DNA from 2 places in the Marmoricola sp. OAE513 genome. Region 1 is predicted to be linked to the other one. Evidence: riboswitches for the same ligand, from Rfam matches in the RefSeq annotation. Region 1 holds a riboswitch; the other holds the start of a gene.

Region 1 (10,513 bases):
ACCAGGTAGGCCTGCTTGAGCTCCTCGGCGGCGCCGGCGAACTCGGACAGCACCAGCGCGCCGTCGTCGGAGTACCGGCACGCGACGTACTCCTTCGCCACCAGGTTCATGCCGTCGCGGAACGGCGTCACGACCATGATGTCGGAGGCGACGTACAGCGCCGCCATCTCCGCCTGCGGGAAGGCCGCGTTCAGGTAGGAGATCGCCGGGCGACCGATCCGGCCGAGGTCGCCGTTGATGTGGCCGACGAGGCGGTCGATGTCGTCGCGCAGGATCCGGTACTGGTCGACGCGCTCGCGCGACGGGCTCGCCACCTGCACGAAGGTCGCGTCCTCCACGCTGAAGTGGCCGTCGTGGATGAGCTCGCTGAAGGCGCGCAACCGGGCGTAGATGCCTTTGGTGTAGTCCAGTCGGTCGATGCCCAGGAAGATCTTGCGCGGGTTGCCGAGGTCCTCGCGGATCTGCGCGGCCCGGGCCTGGACGGCCTCGGAGCGGGCGAGCTCCTCGAACTGGGCGGTGTCGATCGAGATCGGGAACGCCTTGGCCGTGACGACCCGACCGTCGGGCAGGTACACCGAGTCCCGGTGCGTCTTGTGGCCGACCCGTTGCCGGACCAGCCGGATGAAGTTCTGCGCGGCACCGGAGAGCTGGAAGCCGACGAGGTCCGCGCCGAGCAGACCTTCGAGCAGCTCGCGGCGCCACGGCACCTGGGAGAACAGCTCGGCGGGCGGGAACGGGATGTGCAGGAAGAAGCCGATGCGCAGGTCCGGGCGCAGCTCACGCAGCAGTGCCGGCACCAGCTGCAGCTGGTAGTCCTGCACCCAGACCATCGCGCCCTCGTCGGCGACCGCGGCGGCTGCCTCGGCGAACCGGCGGTTGACCGTCACGTAGGCGTCCCACCACTCCCGGTGGAACTCCGGCTTGGCGACGACGTCGTGGTAGAGCGGCCAGAGCGTCGCGTTGGAGAAGCCCTCGTAGTACTCCTCGTACTCCTCGGCCGACATGCTCACCGGGACGAGGGTCATCCCGTCGTTCTCGAACGGTTCGAGGTCCTCACCGACGTCGCCGGGCCATCCGATCCAGGCGCCGTCCTGGCTGTTCATCACCGGCGCGAGGGCGCTGACCAGGCCGCCGGGGGAGCGGCGCCACCTGACCGCGCCGTCCGCGCCGACGAGCCGGTCGACCGGCAGCCTGTTGGCCACGATGACCAGGTCGGCGCGCGGGACTGCTGTCTTGCGGCGGCGGCTGGATCCAGTCACGTGATCCACCCTAGCGGGGGCGTCCGAGCGCCGGGACGCGCCCGAGCGGATCGAATGACATCCGTGTGGTTCGTCCCCTAGGATGAGAGACGTCCACCTGCAGCACCCCGAGGAGTCGACGACGATGGTCGCCAACCAAGCACTGAGTTCCGGGCAGCCCGAGGAGTCGGGTCTCCTGTCCGAGCGCGATCAGGGCATCCTCGACTTCGAGCGGCAGTGGTGGAAGTTCGCCGGGGCCAAGGAGGCCGCCGTGCGCGAGAAGTTCGACATGAGCTCGACCCGGTACTACCAGGTGCTCAACGCACTGATCGACCGTCCGGAGGCGCTCGAGCACGACCCGCTGCTGGTGCGCCGGCTGCGTCGTCTCCGCGCTGCTCGTCAGCGCCAGCGCTCCGCCCGCCGTCTCGGGTTCGAGCTCTAAGCACCTGATGTCCTCGCGACGCCCGACCCGAGGTGCTGCCCGTGACGCAGCCGGTGTGGTCCTGCCGACCCGGGTGATGGTGCTGAGCATCTCCGCCGTCGCGCTCGCCGGTCTCGGCTTCATCGCCACCCAGGGCAACGACGACAACGGCCCGGCCAAGGTGTCGCCCGCCGCGACCTCGACCGTGCCGCCGAGCCCGACCCCCACGACACCTCCGATCACCGAGGGGCCCGGTGGGCCGGTGAGCACCCCCAGCACTCCCAAGCCCCCGAAGCCGGTCAACAAGGGCAAGACGACCGTGGTGGTCTTCAACAACACCAACATCAAGGGGCTCGCCGGCGCGACCGCGACCCGGGCCGAGAAGGCCGGTTGGAACATCTTCAAGACCGACAACTGGCACGGGTCGGTCGACGCGAGCACGGTCTACTACGGCCCGAAGATGCGAGCCGCTGCCAAGCTGCTCGCGGCCGACCTGGACATCACCCGCATCAAGGCTTCGTTCGAACCGATGAACCCCAAGATGCTGACCGTCATCCTCACCACCGACTACCAGTAGTCAACCGCTCGACCGCCTCTGCGAGAGTGGAGCCATGGAGCTGAGCGCCCCGGAGGACGCGGACCAGTACGACGCCGTCGTGGCAGTCGGTGCTCGTCTGCTGATCGCGCTGGACTTCGACGGGACCCTGTCGCCGATCGTGGGCAACCCCGAGGTCGCGCACATCCACGAGCGCGCGGGCGACCTGCTGACCAGGCTCGCCGACCGCGTCCGCACGATCGCGGTGATCACCGGCCGACCGGCCCGGCAGGTCCTGGCGCTCGGAGGGCTGGACGACGTCGGCGACGAGATCGGTCGGCACGGGCACGAGCTCGTCGTGCTGGGGCAGTACGGCAACGAGCGCTGGACCTCCGCCGGACGCCGGGTCGTCTCACCGAAGCCGCCGAGCGGACTGGCCAGCCTGATCGGGGATCTGCCGCGGATCCTCCGACAGGCCGGTACTCCGGACGCGCACATCGAGGAGAAGGGTCTTGCCGTCGGGGTCCACACCCGGCGCTGCGCGGACCCGAAGGCCGCGTTCGACGCCCTGCTCCCGGTGCTGACCGCGGCGGCGCAGGCGCGCAACCTGACGGTCGAACCGGGCCGCTACGTCATCGAGATCCGCGCAGGCGGCATGGACAAGGGCATCGCGCTGCGGTCGCTGGTCGCGGAGCACGACGTCGGAGGGATCGTCTTCGTCGGTGACGACCTCGGCGACGTTCCCGCCTTCACCGCGGTGCGCGAGCTGCGTGCGCAGGGGATGCCCGCCCTGCTGGTCGCGTCCGGTTCGGACGAGGAGTCCGCCCTGCGGGACCTCTGCGATGCGGTCGTCGACGGGCCCGACGGGGTGATGGACTTCCTCGAGGTCCTGCACGACCGGCTCGCGCGGCCGAACCCGTGATGTCCGCAATTTGAGACATCGGTCTCAGATTTCGGAATCGATGTGCACCGGAGGCGGGATCGTCTCTACGCTGGTGCACAGCTCATCGAGAGGGACTGAGGGAACGGCCCGTTGAAGTCCCGGCAACCGCCGCTCGAGCCTCCGTCTCCGGATCGTCGGATCGGAACCGTGCGGTGTGGTGCCAAATCCGTCCTGGTCCGAGAGTCGGCCCGGGGAAGATGAGAAGGAGGCCTCCTTTGAGCAACGTCACTGAGACATCGACCGGCACCGTGCTTCGCGACGGCGCCTTCGGTCACGCCACCGGACTCATCTGTCGGGAGTGCGGCACCACCCAGGAGCTCGGACCGCACTACGCGTGTCTGGAGTGCTTCGGTCCGCTCGAGATCGCCTACGACTTCCCGTCGGTGACGCGCGAGCAGATCGAGGCCGGCCCCGCGAACATCTGGCGCTACAAGGCGCTGCTTCCCGTGCCCGACGACATCGAGTCCTCGCCGAACACCGAGCCCGGGTTCACCCGGCTGCTGAGGGCCGACAACCTCGGCCGCGAGCTCGGCATCGCCGACCTGTGGGTCAAGGACGACTCGACCAACCCGACCAACTCCTTCAAGGACCGTGTCGTCGCGTGCGCCCTCAGCGCCGCCGTCGAGTTCGGTTCAAAGGTCTTCGCCTGCCCCTCGACCGGCAACCTGGCCAACGCGGTCGCCGCCGCCGGCGCGCGTGCGGGCATCAAGACCGTCGTGTTCATCCCGAGCAACCTCGAGACCCCCAAGCAGGTCAACTCCGCGATCTTCACCGAGTCATTGGTCGCCGTCGAGGGCAACTACGACGACGTCAACAAGCTGGCCTCGGAGATCGCCGGCGAGGAGGACGGCTGGGCGTTCGTCAACGTCAACGTCCGTCCGTTCTACGCCGAGGGCTCCAAGACCCTCGGCTACGAGATCGCCGAGCAGCTCGGCTGGCGCCTGCCCGACCAGATCGTGATCCCGGTCGCCTCGGGCTCGCAGCTGACCAAGGTCGACAAGGCGTTCGGGGAGCTGATCAAGCTCGGGCTCGTCGAGGACAAGCCGTACAAGATCTTCGGTGCGCAGGCCGAGGGCTGCGGTCCGGTCGCCACGGCCTTCAAGGCCGGCGTCGACGCGATCCGCCCGGTCAAGCCGGACACGATCGCCAAGTCGCTGGCGATCGGCAACCCGGCTGACGGCATCTACGTGCTGGACATCGCCCGCCGTACCGGGGGTGCGGTCGAGGAGGTCACCGACGACGCCATCCGCGACGCCATCGTCCTGCTGGCGCGGACCGAGGGCATCTTCACCGAGACCGCCGGGGGCACGACCGTCGCCGTGCTCAAGAAGCTCGTCGAGACCGGACAGCTCGACCCCGAGCTCGAGACCGTCGTCATCAACACCGGTCACGGCCTCAAGACCCTGGACGCGATCTCGGGCCAGGTCGGTCCCGTGGCGACCATCGCACCGACGTACGACGCGTTCGCCGCGTCCGGCATCGTCTGACCACCACTTCTCGAGGAGAACCATGAGCGTTTCCGTCCGCATCCCCACCATCCTGCGCACCTACACCGGGGGCGAGTCCGAGGTGGTCGCCGAGGGCGCCGACCTCGGCGACGTGCTGGACAACCTCGAGTCCAACCACCCCGGGATCAAGGCCCGGGTGCTGGACGACGGCGGCGACATCCGTCGGTTCGTGAACGTGTACGTCGGCAACGACGACGTCCGCTTCCTCGACGGCTTGGGCACCGCCACCCCGGCCGGCACCTCCATCTCGATCATCCCCGCCGTCGCCGGCGGCTGATCGGAACGATCTCGACCGAGACCCCTGGAGCACTGCTCCGGGGGTCTCGTCGTTCGTGCGCCGTGCTGGCAGAGTGAGACCGTGAGCAACCAGGCAGTCGCCCTCGCGGCAGGAGCAGCACTCGGAGCCGTCACGGCTGAACCGCTGCGTCGACGCGGTGGTCGCGCACCGGTGATCGGCGCCGGCGTCGGACTGGTCACCGCTGCGGTGATCTACCCGGCCGCACGCCGCGAGCACGAGCGCTCGGTCGCGCTGCTCGTCGAGGGCGCCGTCGTGGTCGGCGCGACCGCACTGGCCGCCGTCGCCGCCGGGCGCGCGCCGGTCACCGGCCGTCGGCTGCTCGCCCTCGGCTGGGCGGCACACGCGCTGTTCGACTTCGGCCAGGGGCCGAGCCCGGACTCGCGTCTGCCCGGGTGGTACGCGCCGCTCTGCGCCGGGTACGACTTCGCGCTCGCCGGGCAGCTGCTCCGCCCGTGACCCGCGCTCGCGCGTTCCACGCGGTCACCTTCGCCGTCGCGGCGCTCGCCGTCGTGCTCCAGCTCGTCCTCGTCCTCCAGGGCCACAAGGTGCTCGACGAGAACAACCGCCCGGACACCGGCACCCGGCTGATCCGGTTCTGCTCCTACCTGACGATCTGGAGCAACGTCCTGGTGGCGTGGTCGGCGCTCACGCTCGCGCTCGGACGCGACCGGGACACCAGGGTCTGGCGGGCGCTGCGCCTCAACGCCGTGGTGCTCTGCTTCGGCGGTGGCATCGTGCACTTCTTCTTCCTGCGCCCGCTTCTCGACCTCGACGGTGCCGACCTGCTCGCCGACAAGCTGCTGCACCTGGTCGCGCCGCTGCTCGGACTCGTCGGCTGGCTGGTGTTCGGGCCGCGCGGTCGCGCCACGACCGACGATCTCGTGCCGTTCCTGCGGCTGCCGGTCTTCTGGCTGCTCTACACGCTGGTCCGGGGCGCCTTCGTCGACTGGTACCCGTACCCGTTCATCGACGTCGGCGAGCACGGGTACGGGATCGTCCTGGTGAACTGCCTCGGGGTCGGGGTGCTGATGTTCGGCCTCGCGTACGGGGCCGTGAAGCTCGATGCCCGGCTCGCCAGGGCGCAAGCCGCGACCTGAGGAAGCGCCGCTCGGCGTCGTCGTCTGGAAGGCTGAGGCGATGACGACCCTCCCGGACGGCTTGCGAATCGTCGACCCGCACATCCACCAGTGGGATCCGTTCACCACACCGCGGGTCGTCTCGACGCCCGCGAAGCTGGTCCGGCGCCTGCCTGTGCTGCGGCCGGTGATCGAGGCGCTCCTGCCGCGGGGCGACCGCGAGTTCGTCGGCGACCCGGTGAACGTGATCAACGAGTACCTGCCGACCGACTACGCCGCCGACGCCGGCGAGCTGCCGGTCGGGGCGGTGGTGCACGTCGAGGCGGCGTGGAAGGACCATCGCGTCCTCGGTGGGGCCGGGGAGACGACCTGGCTCGGCACGCTGCCGTTCGGGGCTGACGGGCTTCCCCGTCTCGGTGCGATCGTGTGCCATGCCGACCCGCGGGACCCCGACGTCCGGCCGCTCCTGGACCGCAACCTCGCTGCGGGGCCGGTGCGCGGCATCCGGTGCTCGGCCGCGCACCACCCGGACCGCGGGGTGCGTTCCTGGGCCGACGAGGGGATGCTCACCAGCCGTGAGTTCCTGGCCGGCTTCGCCGCGGTCGCCGAGCGCGGTCTGAGCTTCGAGGCCTGGGTGTACTCGCACCAGCTCGGTGAGGTGGTCACCCTGGCCCGGGAGTATCCCGAAGCCACGATCGTGCTCGACCACTACGCCACCCCGGTGGGGATCTTCGGGCCGCGCGGACGCTGGACCGGACAGACCGAGGCTGACCGGCGCGACCTGCTCGCGCGCTGGTCCGACGAGATCGCCGCCCTGGCTGCGCTGCCCAACGTGGTCGCCAAGCACTCCGGTCTCGGGATGCCGGTCCTCGGCTGGACCGGGCCGGTGAGCGCGACGCGGTACCGCGACGCGGTGGCCCCGCTGGTGACCCGTGCTCAGGAGCTCTTCGGTGCGGACCGCACGCTGTGGGCGTCGAACTTCCCGATGGACAAGCCGACGATCTCGATCTCGACGACGGTGGACACCCTGCTGGAGCTCCTGCCCTCCGCCGACCCGCGGAAGCTGCTGCGGGACAACGCCTGCCGCGTCTACCGGCTGGACCTCTGAGGAGCTCTGCCTGAGAGGCTGGACCCCATGACCGACCTGCTGCTGGTGACGTGCTCCGCCTTCCCCGACGGTGAGCCCGGGTACGAGGCTCTCGACACCGCGCTGGCCGATCGCGGCGTCGAGGCGCGCTGGGTCCGCTGGGACGACCCCGACGTCGACTGGGAGTCGGCGCTGGTGGCCGTCCGGTCGACCTGGGACTACGACGTCCGGCTCGAGGAGTTCCTGGACTGGGCGCGTTCGGTCCCGAAGCTGCTCAACGGTGCCGACGTCTTCGCCTGGAACACCGACAAGGCCTACCTCCTCGAGCTGGACGCTGTCGGCGTGCCGATCGTGCCGACGATCTCGGTCGACGGGGAGGAGGACCTGCCCGCGGCGATCGCCGCGTGGGACACCGCCGTGGTCAAGCCACGGGTGGGTGCCGGAGGCCGCGGCGTGGTCGTCTTCGACGGGACCGACGGTGGTCCCGAGGGCCTCGACGAGTCCGCACTCGGGGCCGGTCCGTGGATCGTGCAGCCACTGGTCGCCTCGGTCCGCACCGAGGGGGAGTACTCGGTCTACGTCATCGGGGGCGAACCGCGCTCGATGGTGCGCAAGCTGCCGGCCGGCGAGGAGATCCGGGTGCACGAGGAGTACGGCGGCAGCACGGCACCGGTGCCCCGGACCGCGGAGGCTTCCGACCTCGCCCGGCGGACCGTCCGAGCCGCCGAGGAGATCCTCGACGCCACTCTGGTGTACGCGCGGGTGGACCTGCTCCGGCTCGCCGACGGGACCCTCGCGGTGAGCGAGCTCGAGGTCACCGAGCCGGGTCTGTACCTCGAGGAGCTCCCCGAGAATGGTAGGGCGTTCGCGGCGGCGGTCGCCGGCGTGCTGGCCCGCTCCTGAACGTTTGCACTCTCAGGGGTCGAGTGCTAACAATTGACATTGGCACTCTCCCTTCGAGAGTGACAACCAGCACCACCCCAGGGCCGAGAACGTCGAGGTCCGAAGGCGCCGCCGGGAAGGGTCCGGCGGGTCAGCCCGGACCGTCCGTCGCGGGCGACCGATCGGCCACCCACTCATCTGCGTGAGGAATCGCAAGAGTTATGCCGAAGCTGATTGCTTTCAACGAGGAGGCCCGGCGCGGTCTGGAGCGTGGCATGAACACGCTCGCCGACGCCGTCAAGGTCACCCTGGGCCCCAAGGGCCGCAACGTCGTGCTCGAGAAGAAGTGGGGCGCCCCCACGATCACCAACGATGGTGTGTCCATCGCCAAGGAGATCGAGCTCGAGGACCCGTACGAGAAGATCGGCGCCGAGCTGGTCAAGGAAGTTGCCAAGAAGACCGACGACGTCGCCGGTGACGGCACGACGACCGCGACCGTGCTCGCCCAGGCGATGGTCCGCGAGGGTCTGCGCAACGTCGCCGCGGGTGCCAACCCGATGGCGCTGAAGCGCGGCATCGAGAACGCCGTCAAGGCCGTCTCCGACGCTCTGCTCGAGATGAGCAAGGACGTCGAGACCAAGGAGCAGATCGCGGCTACCGCGTCGATCTCCGCCGCCGACACCACCGTCGGTGACGCCATCGCCGAGGCGATGGACAAGGTCGGCAAGGAAGGTGTGATCACCGTCGAGGAGTCGAACACGTTCGGCCTCGACCTCGAGCTCACCGAGGGCATGCGGTTCGACAAGGGCTTCATCTCCCAGTACTTCATGACCGACCCGGAGCGCATGGAGGCCGTCCTCGACGACCCGTACATCCTGATCGCGAACCAGAAGGTCTCGACCGTCAAGGACCTGCTGCCGCTGCTCGAGAAGGTCATGCAGTCCGGCAAGCCGCTGCTGATCATCGCCGAGGACGTCGACGGCGAGGCGCTCTCGACCCTGGTCGTGAACAAGATCCGTGGCACCTTCAAGTCCGTCGCCGTCAAGGCTCCGGGCTTCGGTGACCGCCGCAAGGCCATGATGCAGGACATCGCCATCCTCACCGGTGGTCAGGTCATCTCCGAGGACGTGGGCCTCAAGCTCGAGTCGACCGGCATCGAGCTGCTCGGTACCGCGCGCAAGGTCGTCATCACCAAGGACGAGACCACCATCGTCGAGGGCGCCGGCGACGAGGCCCAGATCGAGGGTCGCGTCAACCAGATCAAGGCCGAGATCGAGAAGTCGGACTCCGACTACGACCGCGAGAAGCTGCAGGAGCGCCTGGCCAAGCTGGCCGGCGGCGTTGCGGTGATCAAGGTCGGTGCCGCCACCGAGGTCGAGCTCAAGGAGCGCAAGCACCGCATCGAGGACGCCGTTCGCAACGCGAAGGCGGCCGTCGAGGAGGGCATCGTCGCCGGCGGCGGCGTCGCCCTGGTGCAGGCTGCCGACAAGGCTTTCGCCAAGCTGGAGCTCGAGGGCGACGAGGCGACCGGTGCTGCCATCGTGAAGCTCGCGTCCGAGGCCCCGCTGAAGCAGATCGCGGTCAACGCTGGTCTCGAGGGCGGCGTCGTGGCGGAGAAGGTGCGCAACCTGCCCGCCGGCCAGGGTCTCAACGCGGCCAACGGCGAGTACGTCGACATGATCGCCACCGGCATCATCGACCCGGCCAAGGTCACCCGTTCGGCGCTGCAGAACGCTGCGTCGATCGCCGCGCTCTTCCTCACCACCGAGGCGGTCGTCGCGGACAAGCCGGAGAAGGCCGCCCCGATGGGCGACCCGACCGGCGGCATGGGCGGCATGGACTTCTGATCCACCGCTGACAAGGCACAGGCAGGACCCCGGTCTCGACCGGGGTCCTGCTTCTTTTCGTTCCGGCAACGCCTCTCGCGCGCCTGCGGGAGGATGCACCGCATGGGACAGACCGGACGTCAGATGCGGGCACGGACCAAGGGTGCGATCGGGGCCAGCTCCGGCCCGCGTCGCCAATCCGCGGCCAAGGTCGGTGGGGCTGAGCGCCTGCGCTACGCGTTCGACAACTCGATGGCCCGCGGTACGCCGGCGCTGGTCGCCTGGCTGGCTGCGGCGACGTTCGTCCTGATCCTGGTCTTCGGCACGATCGTCGCGCTGTTCAACATGCGCGACGACGATCCCGGGGCGCAGCACCAGGGCTTCTTCTGGGAGCTGTTCCAGGCACTCATGCACGCGTTGGACCCTGGCACGGTCGCCGGGGACAGCGGCACCTGGCGCTTCCTGCTGACGATGCTCGCGCTCACCCTTGCCGGCCTCTTCATCGTCAGCGCGCTCATCGGCATCATCGCTGCCGGGATCGACGCGAAGATCGCTGACCTGCAGCGTGGCCGCTCCCGGGTGATCGAGAGCGGGCACACCGTGATCCTCGGCTGGTCCGAGGCCGTCTACACGATCCTCGCCGAGCTCGCCGTCGCGAACGAGAGCGCCAAGAGCCCGGTGGTGGTGATCCTCGCCGAC
Region 2 (10,513 bases), 620 kb from region 1:
GCTTCGGCGCGCGGCTGCGCGCGGTCCGTCGACGGTGGTGGGCGGCGCTGGCCGCGCTGGTCCTCGTGCTGGCCGGCGCGGGCACGTGGTTCATGACCGCGGGCGCCAGCGAGGACGACAACACCACCACGATCACCTCCACGGTCGCGAAGGGGACCTACAAGACCACCGTCTCCGCCACCGGCACCATCACCCCGAAGCGGGACGAGGACGTCGCCTTCACCTCCTCGGGCACCGTCACCTCGGTCCAGGTCGAGGTCGGCGACAAGGTGGTCAAGGGGGACGTGCTCGCGAAGATCGACGACGACGCCCTGATCGCCCAGCGCGAGGCCGCGGAGTCCCAGGTGACCGCGGCCCAGACGCAGCTCGACGAGGACTCCGGGAGCTCCTCGACCCAGGTCGCCGCAGACGAGGCGTCGCTGGCGAGCGCGAGGTCGCAGCTGGCCGACGCCGAGGACGCCGTCGAGAACGCCACCCTGCGGGCGCCGTTCAGCGGCACCGTCTCGGCCGTCGGCTACGAGGTCGGTGACCAGGTCGGGGGTTCCGGCGGCGGGGCGGACCCGTCCGGGTCGGACACGACCGCGGCGATCACCGTGATCTCCCCGAAGAAGCTGCTCATCGACGCGAACGTGTCCTCCTCCGACGTCACGCGGCTCAAGAAGGGCCTCCAGGCCGAGATCACCCCGACCGGGGGCAACGAGACGGCGTACGGCGTGGTGACCGAGGTCGGCGTCATCGCCACCGCCTCGGACACGGGCGCGGCGCAGTTCCCGGTGACCGTCGAGGTCACCGGGGAGACCACGGGTCTGTACCCGGGCGCCAGCGCCACCGTCGAGATCACCGTGAAGCAGGCGACCGACATCATCGCGGTGCCGACGGCCGCGGTGCGGACCGACGACGCCGGCAAGGCCTACGTGTACGTCGTCAAGAGCGGCAAGCGCACCAAGACCACCGTCGCGCTGGGCGAGGTCTACGGCGCCCAGACCGAGGTCACCTCCGGGATCAAGGAGGGCGACGTCATCGAGGTCATCTCGATCACCGGGCGGCGCGGGACCGGCAGCGGCGGAGGCAACCGGAACGGCGGGGGTGAGTTCCCCGGCGGCGGCAACTTCCAGCTTCCGGCGGGCGGCGCCCCCGGCGGCGGCCCCGTCGTCATCCAGGGGAACCCCGGATGAGCCCCCGGCAGTCGGGTGGGCGGAGTGCCGTCATCTCGTTGGAGGGAGTGCGGAAGACGTACGCCACCGGAGCGGTGTCGGTCGAGGCCCTGCGCGGCATCGACATCGAGATCTCCGCGGGCGAGTACGTCGCCATCATCGGGCCCTCGGGTTCCGGCAAGTCGACCCTGATGCACATCCTCGGCTGCCTCGACGTCCCGACGGAGGGCCGCTACGAGCTCGCCGGGCGCGACGTCAGCGACCTCGAGGAGTCCGAGCTCGCGCTCATCCGCAACCGGGAGATCGGGTTCGTGTTCCAGCAGTTCAACCTGCTCGCCGACTCCACCGCGCTGCGCAACGTCGCCCTCCCGCTGGTGTACGCCGGCGTACCGGCGGCCGAGCGGGAGGAGCGCGCCCGGCGCGCGCTGGAGCGGGTCGGCCTGGCCGACCGTGCCGATCACAGGCCCGGCGAGCTGTCGGGCGGTCAGCAGCAACGGGTGGCCGTGGCCCGGGCGCTGGTCTCCGAGCCGTCGCTGATCCTCGCCGACGAGCCGACCGGGAACCTGGACTCGGTCTCGACCGAGGACGTGCTCGGCCTGTTCCGCGAGCTGCACGACGCGGGCCGCACGATCGTGCTCATCACCCACGACCACGAAGTCGCCGAGGTCGCCGACCGGGTCATCACCCTCCGCGACGGGCTCGTGACCGAGGCTGCAACGGCAGGCGCGATCGCATGAGCTGGGTCGAGACACTTCGCACGGCCGCTTTCGCGGTGCTGGCCCACCGGCTGCGCTCGCTGCTGACGCTGCTCGGCATCGTCATCGGCATCTCCTCGGTGGTGCTCACCGTCGGCTTCGGCCTGGGCGCGCAGGACAAGGTGCGTTCGCAGATCGACTCGCTCGGCTCCAACCTGCTCATCGTCTCCCCGGGCAGCAGCACCGGGAGCGGCGGCGTCCGCGGTGGCTTCGGTTCCTCGACCACGCTGACGCTGGCCGACGCCGAGGCGCTGGCCGATGCGGACGTGGCGCCGGACATCGCCGCGGTCGCCCCCGCGACCTCGACGTCGACGTCGCTGACCAACGGCACCACGAACTGGACCTCCAAGGTCGTCGGCACGACGGTCAGCTGGCAGGACGTCCGCGCCCGCAAGCTGTCCTCGGGCCGGTTCTTCACCCAGGACGAGATCGACCGGGCCGCCGACGTGGCCGTGCTCGGCCCGGACACGGTCGATGAGCTGTTCAACGGCCGCGACCCGGTGGGCGAGACCGTGACGGTCAACGGCACCGCGCTGACGGTGATCGGCGTGCTCGACGTCTCGGGCGCCAGCTCGGACGACGCCAACGAGGACGACCTCGCGGTTGTCCCGATCACCACCGCGCAGCGGCTCTCCGGCGCGACCAGCACCGCGGTCGCCTCCATCTACGTGGAGGCGAGGAGTGCTGAGACGCTGTCCGCCGCCTACCAGGAGGTCAACGCGGCCCTGCTGACGGCGCACGACGTGAGCGCGAGCGAGGCGGACTTCTCGATCGCGACGCAGGACGCGCTGCTCGACACCGCCAACTCGACCAACCGGACGATGACGATCCTGCTCGCCGGGGTCGCCGCGATCTCGTTGCTGGTCGGCGGCATCGGCGTCATGAACATCATGCTGGTCTCGGTGACCGAGCGGGTCCGCGAGATCGGCCTTCGCAAAGCGCTCGGAGCCACCCCGTCGGCGATCCGTCGCCAATTCCTCATCGAGGCCTCGCTGCTCGGCATCACCGGCGGCGTCATCGGCTCGGCGGTCGGCGTGGTCGGGGCTCTGGTCCTGCCGAGCATGATCGACCAGCCGGTCAGCATCTCAGCGGTCGCGATCGTCGCCGCACTGGCCGTCGCCCTCGGACTTGGCGTCGGTTTCGGGGTCTACCCGGCCGACCGGGCCGCTCGGCTGACTCCGATCGACGCGCTCAGGAGCGAGTGATGCGCGTCCCCACCGACCTCCCGTCCATCCCACCTGCATCCACCCCGAGGAGAACCCGATGAGCCCGAACCAGCTGATGTCCCTGTCCCCGAAGATGAGCCCGGCGGTGGCCCGCCGGATCGCGGCCGCGTGCGGAGCCGGTGTCCTGCTCGTCGGCGCGGCCGGCTGCGGCAGCTCGGACAGCGGCACGCCGACCGGTAGCACCCAGAACGAGGGTGCGCAGACCAGCCAGAACGGCAGCGGCCCGACCGGCCAGGGTCAGCTCCCGGGGGCGGACGGCAAGGTCGCCGCCGTCGTCGACACCACCGCCCAGGTCCAGGGCCAGAACGGGCAGGTCGCCGTCACCTGGAACGGCTCGACGACCTTCACCCAGCAGGTCGAGGCCCGGCTGGCCGACGTCGAGGTCGGCACCTGCGTCGTCGTGCAGTCCGCGAGCAGCGCGGCGGACGACAGCTCCGAGGCTCCGACCGAGGCGGCCGCGACGTCCGTCCGGATCGCCCCGAAGGGGGCCGACGGCACCTGCGCCGCAGGTCTGGGCGGGGGTGGCCCGCGGCTGAGCACCAACGGCGGGCAGCCGCCGTCCGGCTTCCCCTCGGGTGCTCCCACGGACGTACCCGGCGGCGGCAACGGCGGCCCGCGGATGCGCGCCTTCGGCGGCGCGGTCGGCGAGGTCACCGCGGTGAGCGCCGGCGGATTCACGGTGAAGTCCTCGGTGCCGCAGCTCGACGGGAGCGCGCCGAGTGCAGGGAGCACGCCGAAGGTCAGCGAGACCAGCGTTGCGGTCACGGTCAGCAGTGCGACGACCTACACCACCACCGGCAAGGCGACGGCAGCGGACGTCAAGGTCGGCAGCTGCCTGCGGGCCCAGGGCGAGACCGACGACACCGGAGCGGTGACCGCGAAGACCATCGCGCTCAGCCCGGCCGTCGACGGCGAGTGCACCTCCGGCTTCCGCCGCGGCACCGCCGGTGACGGCCCCGAGCAGAACAGCCAGGAGTCCTGACGTGCGACTCCCGAAGAGGCTGAAGCTGCCGGCGGTGGTCGCGGCCGGCGTGATCCTGGCCGGCGGCGGCACGGTGTACGCCGTCGCCGGCGCCGAGGACACCCCGTCGTACCGGACGGTGCGGGCGACCGAGGGCGACGTCGAGCAGACCCTGTCGCTGACCGGGCTGGTCGACGCGGCGCAGCGGGCCGACCTCGCGTTCGGCACCGACGGCACCGTGGCCAAGGTCAAGGTGGCGCAGGGTGACACGGTGAAGGCCGGCCAGGTCATCGCGACCCTGGAGACCGGTGACCTCGACGCTGCCGTCACCGAGGCGAAGGCGACGCTGGCCAAGGCGAAGGCCCAGCTGGAGTCCGACCAGGACGCCCAGACCTCCAGCGTCGAGCAGGCGGGCTCGCCGCAGCCGTCGGGGAGCAGCAAGCCCAGCGGCAGCAGCAAGCCCAGCGGCAGCAGCGGGGGTGGGAACACCTCGGGCACGTCAACCGCGGTGCTGAAGAAGCTCAAGGAGCAGCAGCAGGCCGTGCTCGAGGCCCAGAGCGCAGCGTCGGCCGCGTTGGCAGCGGCACACGACGCGCTTGCTGCCCAGACCTCTGCATGTGCCGACGCTTACCAGGAGCCGTCAGGCCAACCGACCGACGGCACCGGTACCCCGACCACCGATGCGGCGACCGATGCGGCGACCGACTCGACGGCCAACGACGCCTGCGACGCGGCCCTGGCTGACGTCCAGGCGAAGCAGGACGCGGTCAAGGACGCCCAGGACGCGTTGGCCGACGCCTTGGCGACCCTGACGAAGACGCTCGGCGGCGCGCTCGGGACGGTGTCCAGCACGCCGGCCGTCGCGGCCAGGACCTCGGCGAAGACCGCAGCGACGACGACGGCGGCGACGACGGACACCCCCTCCTCGAACGGGTCGTCGAACGGGTCCTCGCAGGGCGGCACCGTGACGGCCGCACGGCTCGCATCCGACCAGGCGCAGATCGACCAGGCCGAGGCCGACCTGGTCAGCGCGAAGGCCGACCGCGCCCAGGCCGTGCTTCGTTCCACCCGGAGCGGGACGGTCGCCTCGCTCGACCTGACGAAGGGTGACCAGGTCGCGGCCGGCACCGCGGTCGCCGTCGTGGTCGGCGGGAAGTCGGTCACCCTGACCGGCACGGTCGCGGAGACCGACGTCGAGAAGGTGCAGGTCGGCCAGGTCGCGCGGATCAGTGTCGCGGGGTCCTCCACCACGACGCAGGGCACCGTGACGGCGATCGGGATGACCGCGGACAGCTCCAGCGGCAGCACCACGTACCCGGTCACCGTCACGGTCGAGGATCCGGCGATCGCTCTCCCGAGCGGATCGCGGGCCCAGGTCGCCGTGGTCCTCTCGACGGTCGACGACGTCGTCACGGTCCCGATCTCGGCGATCACCAGGAACGGGGACAGCGCCGTGGTCCGGGTCTGGAACGGCACCAAGCTGACCAGCACCCGGGTGACCCTCGGAGCGGTCGGTGCGCGCACCGCCCAGGTCGACGGCATCGAGGCGGGCACGGAGGTCGTCCTCGCCGATGTCGACCAGGCGATCTCGGGCGCCAGCTCCGAGCTGAACCAGCGCGGGAACTTCGGTGGTCCCCCGGGCGGCGGCACCTTCACCTTCCGCAACGGCGGTGGCAGCGGAGGCGGCCCGAGGACCAGCATCCAGCGCTGAGTGTCACCAGCGGGCAAGATGGTCCGCATGAAGCCGATGCTCGCAACCCGGGGGGACCACGTCCCCACGGGTCGCGAGTGGGTCCACGAGGTGAAGTGGGACGGCATCCGTGCCCTGGTGGACGTCGCCCGGGGCCAGGTCCGCATCACCACCCGCAACGAGAACCAGGTGGCCGTCGCCTATCCCGAGCTCGCCGGGTTGGGTCGGCTGGGCCACGACCTGCTGCTGGACGGGGAGATCGTGGCGCTCGGGTCCGGGGTGCCGTCCTTCAGCGACCTCGCCGACCGGATGCACGTGCGCGACGCCGCCAAGGCGGCCCGGCTCGCGCAACGCAACCCGGTGACGCTGCTCGCCTTCGACCTGCTCCGCCTCGACGGGGAGGACCTCACCGGGCGGCCCTGGTCCGAGCGCCGCGCAGCGCTCGAGGCGCTAGGTCTCGACGACCCGGCCTGGCAGGTCCCGCCGACGTACGACGACGGGGCTGTGCTGCTGGAGGCCGCCGAGGCCCAAGGGCTCGAGGGCATCGTGAGCAAGAGGGTGTCCGCGCGCTACCACCCCGACCGCCGCAGCAAGGACTGGCTCAAGTTCCCGATCAGGCCTACCGGCTCCTACGTGGTCGGCGGCTTCCGCTACGAGACCGGGAGCAGCTCGCGCCTGGGAGCGGTGCTGGTGGGGGAGCCGACCGCTGACGGTCTCGCCTTCCGCGGCCGGGTCGGGTCGGGCATCGCGGGGAAGGCCGGTCAGGCACTCGGTGGACTGCTGGCAGACCTGGTGGCCGAGGCCTCTCCGTTCTCCCACGACGTCCCGCGGGTGGATGCGACCGGCACCGTCTGGGTACGGCCCGAGATCATCGTGGACGTGCAGTACCTGACCCTGACCAACGACGGCCGCCTGCGGCAGCCGGCGTACAGGGGTGTGCGCACGGACCTGACGGTCGCTGATCTCGGGGGCGACCTCTGATGCCGGCGCACGAGCGGGTCGAGGTCCAGGTCGAGGTCGACGGGCGGGTGCTGACCCTGGTGAACCTCGACAAGGTGATGTACCCGAGGACGGGGACCACCAAGGGTGAGGTGCTCAATTACTACGCACGCATCGCGCCCCGGCTGCTGCCGGTGCTCGAGGACCGGGCGGTCACGCGGATCCGGTGGCCGCACGGCACCGGCGACAAGAGCTTCTTCGAGAAGAACGTGCCCGGCGGGACCCCGAAGTGGGTCCGCGTCGTGACCGTGCCGACGTCGGGGTCGCGCACCGCCGACCGCGAGGACGGCGAGCTGCGGTTCCCGGTGGTCGACTCGCTGGCGACGTTGACGTGGTTGGTGAACCTCGCCGCCCTGGAGCTGCACGTGCACCAGTGGACGGTCGACGCGCAGGGGCGGCCGGTGAACCCGAACCGGATGGTGATCGACCTCGACCCGGGTGAGCCGGCCGGACTGATGGAGTGCTCCCAGGTCGCGCTCATGGTCCGCGAGCGCCTGGCCACCGACGGGCTGGAGACGCGCGCCGTCACCAGCGGCTCCAAGGGCGTCCACCTGTACGCCGACCTGGACGGGAAGCGCACCAGCGACGAGGTCCGCGACTACGCGAAGGGGATCGCGGAGGAGCTGGAGGCCGAGCACCCGAAGCTGGTCGTGAGCCAGATGGCGAAGGCCCGCCGCAGCGGGAAGGTGTTCTTCGACTGGTCGCAGAACGTCGGTGCGAAGACGACGATCGCGCCGTACTCGCTGCGTGGGCGGGAGTTCCCCACGGTGGCAGCACCGCGTACCTGGGACGAGATCGAGGCGGGTGCCGAGGACCCGCTGGGCCTGGAGCAGCTCCGGTTCGAGGACGTGCTGGAGCGGGACGGCTAATCCTTGAAGGCGGTACGCCGCGCGATCTGCATCATCCCGAGTCGACGCATCAGTCCGGCGCGGGTCCCCGGGTGGGACTCGTCGCGGAAGTGGTGCAGGCTCTCGAGCCAGCCGGTGCGCGGGTGCTTGGCCAGCACGGCGGCGATCGCCGCGGGGTCGATCTCGTCGTACCGCTGAGCGATGACGTCGAGCCCGGCGGCCGCCTGCAACAACCGAGCCTCGTCGGTGTGCTCGGGGCCCACCGTGATGTTGACGTGCAGCGAGATGGCATCCGCGGCGACGGTCGCGCGGTCGTCCGGCCAGCCCTGCGCACGCGTCCAGTCGCGCGCGACCTGACCGCCGCGGGCGGCGAAGCACGGCATCGCTGTGGAGGAGGCGTACTTCTCGCCCCACGTGATGTCGTGCAGCAGGCAGGCGACGTAGGTGATCTCCGGGTCGGGGGAGAGGCCGTCGCGCCCGGCCAGCATCATCGCCCAGTAGTACATCCGCTGCGAGTGCTGGACGACCGGGTCGGCGACGCTGTCGCGCGCCTCCTCCTCGGCGGCCCGCGCGATCGCCGAGTCCGGGACCTCGATCGCGTCGACGTCGAAGACCGAGGCGTCCGGGCGGGCTCGCCCCCGCAGCGCGCGCACCGCGCCCGGCGTCGAGACGGCGATCGTGCGCAACGCCTTCGCGGACTCGCGGACCTGCTCGGCAGCGGTGAGCCGGCCGTTGACGGCTTCGGCCCAGGCCAGGGTCCCGTACGCCGGGGACTGGTGCGTACTCATGCGGCTGAGCATGCCAGGTGGCGAATTGACACCTAAGTCGAGTGTGTTAGTGTTCTTTCTGTCACGAGTACTGGTGCGAAGCCCCGGCTGGCCAGTCGGCAACCCTCCTCCGCGGTGGGGTGCCCCGGGTGAAGACGTGGCCCGCTGCGAGGTGCAGCCGGGCAAGTGCGGACTCTCGGGTCCCGAACCATGGAGGACCTGATGACTGCCGCCGCGCCGCCGACGGACGTACGACCCCTGGCCGAGCTGGTCGGGGCCGAGGAGAAGGTGCCGCTGGTCACCGACGGCTACGCCCGCTACGTGAACCTCGACCTCGCCGCGAGCGCCCCGGCTCTCGCCTCGGTGGCCGACCGAGTCTCCGAGTTCCTGCCGTCGTACTCCAGCGTCCACCGTGGCGCCGGGTACGCCTCGATGGTGAGCACCGCGGCGTACGAGGCCGCGCGGGTCACCATCGGTGCCTTCGTCGGTGCCCGGGAAGCCGACGTGGTCCAGGTCGTGCGCAACACGACCGACGCGTTCAACCTGCTGGCCACGGCGGTTCCCGCCACCCCAGAACGTCAGGACGTCGTCCACCTCGACCTCGAGCACCACGCCAACCTGCTGCCCTGGGCCACCCGTGGTCGCGTGGTCGCGGCTGCCGACACGCTCGTCGGGACGCTCGCCGCGCTGGAAGCCGAGCTGGCCCGTACGCCGGCAGCCCTGCTGACGGTCACCGGCGCGTCCAACGTCACCGGCGAGATCCTGCCGCTGGCCGAGCTCGCTGCCCTGGCGCACGCCCACGGCGCCCGGATCGCGGTCGACGGCGCCCAGCTGGTGCCGCACCGCCGGACCGACCTGGCGGCTCTCGACCTGGACTACCTGGCGTTCTCGGGCCACAAGCTCTACGCGCCGTACGGTGCCGGCGTGCTGATCGGTCGCCGCGACTGGCTGGAGGCGGCGCCGCCGTACCTGGCCGGTGGGGGAGCGGTCCGGCAGGTCACCCTCGAGGCGACCACCTGGGCGCCCACCCCGGCCCGTCACGAGGCCGGCACGCCGAACGTGGTCGGCGCCGTCGCACTCGCGGCTGCCTGCGAGGCCATCGCGGCGCTGCCCGACGGTGCGCTCGAGGCGCACGAGGCGGTGCTGCTCGACCGGCTGTCGGCAGGTCTCGGTGCGATCGACGGCGTCCGGCTGCTCCGGCTCTGGCACGGCGAGGTGCCGGCCGTCGGGCTGGTCAGCTTCGCCGTCGACGGCTACTCCGCCGAGGTGGTGGCGCACTACCTCTCCGCCGAGCACGGCATCGGTGTCCGGGACGGGCGCTTCTGCGCCCACCCGCTGCTCGAGCGGCTCAACGGCGGGCGGACGGCGGTCCGCGCCAGCCTCGGCCTGGGCTCCAGCGGCGAGGACGTCGACCGGCTGGTCGCAGCGATCAGCTCGTTGGTCACGACCGGGCCGCTGTGGACCTACGGAACAGACGGTCTGCCCTCGCCGGACCCGCGGCCGCTCCCGCCGTGGATCGCCAGCGACTCCCAGCCCCTGCGCGCCTGTCAGGCGTAGTCCCGCACCTCCACCGCCCTCAACGTCTCGGCGGCCTCAAAACTGCAGTAATCAAGTCGAAAAACTCACCTATCAAGGAGTCCCACCCGTGAAGTGGCCAGAACTGGCAGCCCTTGCCGCGGTCCTCGTCGTGTTCGTCGGCGTGCACCTGCTGCGGCGGCGCAAGCTCAACTTCAGCCTGCTCACCCTGCTCGCTCTCGTGGTCGGCATCCCCGTCGGTCTCGCCGCCCGCGGCCACGTCGAGTACGTCGCGCCGATCGGTCGGATCTACATCAACGTGCTGCTCGCCGTCGTCGGTCCGCTGATCGCGGTCGCGATCATCTCCAGCATCGTCTCGCTGGGCAGCATCGAGAAGCTCCGCACGATCGGTCTGCGCTCGGCCGGCTGGCTGCTGCTCAGCAACGCGATCGCCGTCGTGCTGGCGCTCGGCGCCGCGCTCGCGGTCGGCACGGGTACGGGGGTCAACGAGACCCTCGGCGGGGAGCAGCTCTCGGTGCTGCAGAACTCGGTCCAGGACTTCACCTCGGTGGTCGTGGACTTCTTCCCCTCCAACGTC

What was found. A riboswitch is a leader RNA that binds a small molecule or an ion and turns the genes downstream of it on or off. The one in region 1 is predicted to bind S-adenosylmethionine.
Region 2: it holds a riboswitch for S-adenosylmethionine, as region 1 does, so the genes downstream of both, ABIE44_RS15000 (aminotransferase class V-fold PLP-dependent enzyme) here and thrC (threonine synthase) in region 1, are expected to answer to the same signal.

Annotation. Positions count from the first base shown of each region.
Region 1 covers NZ_JBEPOC010000001.1:2,375,146-2,385,658, forward strand. Annotated here, with positions in the region: gene ABIE44_RS11995 (alpha,alpha-trehalose-phosphate synthase (UDP-forming)) at 1-1,259, opposite strand, end outside; gene ABIE44_RS12000 (DUF3263 domain-containing protein) at 1,384-1,680, shown strand; gene ABIE44_RS12005 (LytR C-terminal domain-containing protein) at 1,688-2,236, shown strand; gene otsB (trehalose-phosphatase) at 2,271-3,116, shown strand; SAM riboswitch class I at 3,196-3,341, shown strand; gene thrC (threonine synthase) at 3,353-4,624, shown strand; gene ABIE44_RS12020 (MoaD/ThiS family protein) at 4,647-4,922, shown strand; gene ABIE44_RS12025 (hypothetical protein) at 5,004-5,399, shown strand; gene ABIE44_RS12030 (Pr6Pr family membrane protein) at 5,396-6,040, shown strand; gene ABIE44_RS12035 (amidohydrolase family protein) at 6,081-7,127, shown strand; gene ABIE44_RS12040 (ATP-grasp domain-containing protein) at 7,155-8,009, shown strand; gene groL (chaperonin GroEL) at 8,210-9,835, shown strand; gene ABIE44_RS12050 (CASTOR/POLLUX-related putative ion channel) at 9,938-10,513, shown strand, end outside.
Region 2 covers NZ_JBEPOC010000001.1:2,995,409-3,005,921, forward strand. Annotated here, with positions in the region: gene ABIE44_RS14960 (efflux RND transporter periplasmic adaptor subunit) at 1-1,175, shown strand, start outside; gene ABIE44_RS14965 (ABC transporter ATP-binding protein) at 1,172-1,891, shown strand; gene ABIE44_RS14970 (ABC transporter permease) at 1,888-3,114, shown strand; gene ABIE44_RS14975 (hypothetical protein) at 3,173-4,117, shown strand; gene ABIE44_RS14980 (HlyD family efflux transporter periplasmic adaptor subunit) at 4,119-5,807, shown strand; gene ligD (non-homologous end-joining DNA ligase) at 5,835-6,767, shown strand; gene ligD (non-homologous end-joining DNA ligase) at 6,767-7,654, shown strand; gene ABIE44_RS14995 (HD domain-containing protein) at 7,651-8,421, opposite strand; SAM riboswitch class IV at 8,481-8,595, shown strand; gene ABIE44_RS15000 (aminotransferase class V-fold PLP-dependent enzyme) at 8,623-9,957, shown strand; gene ABIE44_RS15005 (dicarboxylate/amino acid:cation symporter) at 10,046-10,513, shown strand, end outside.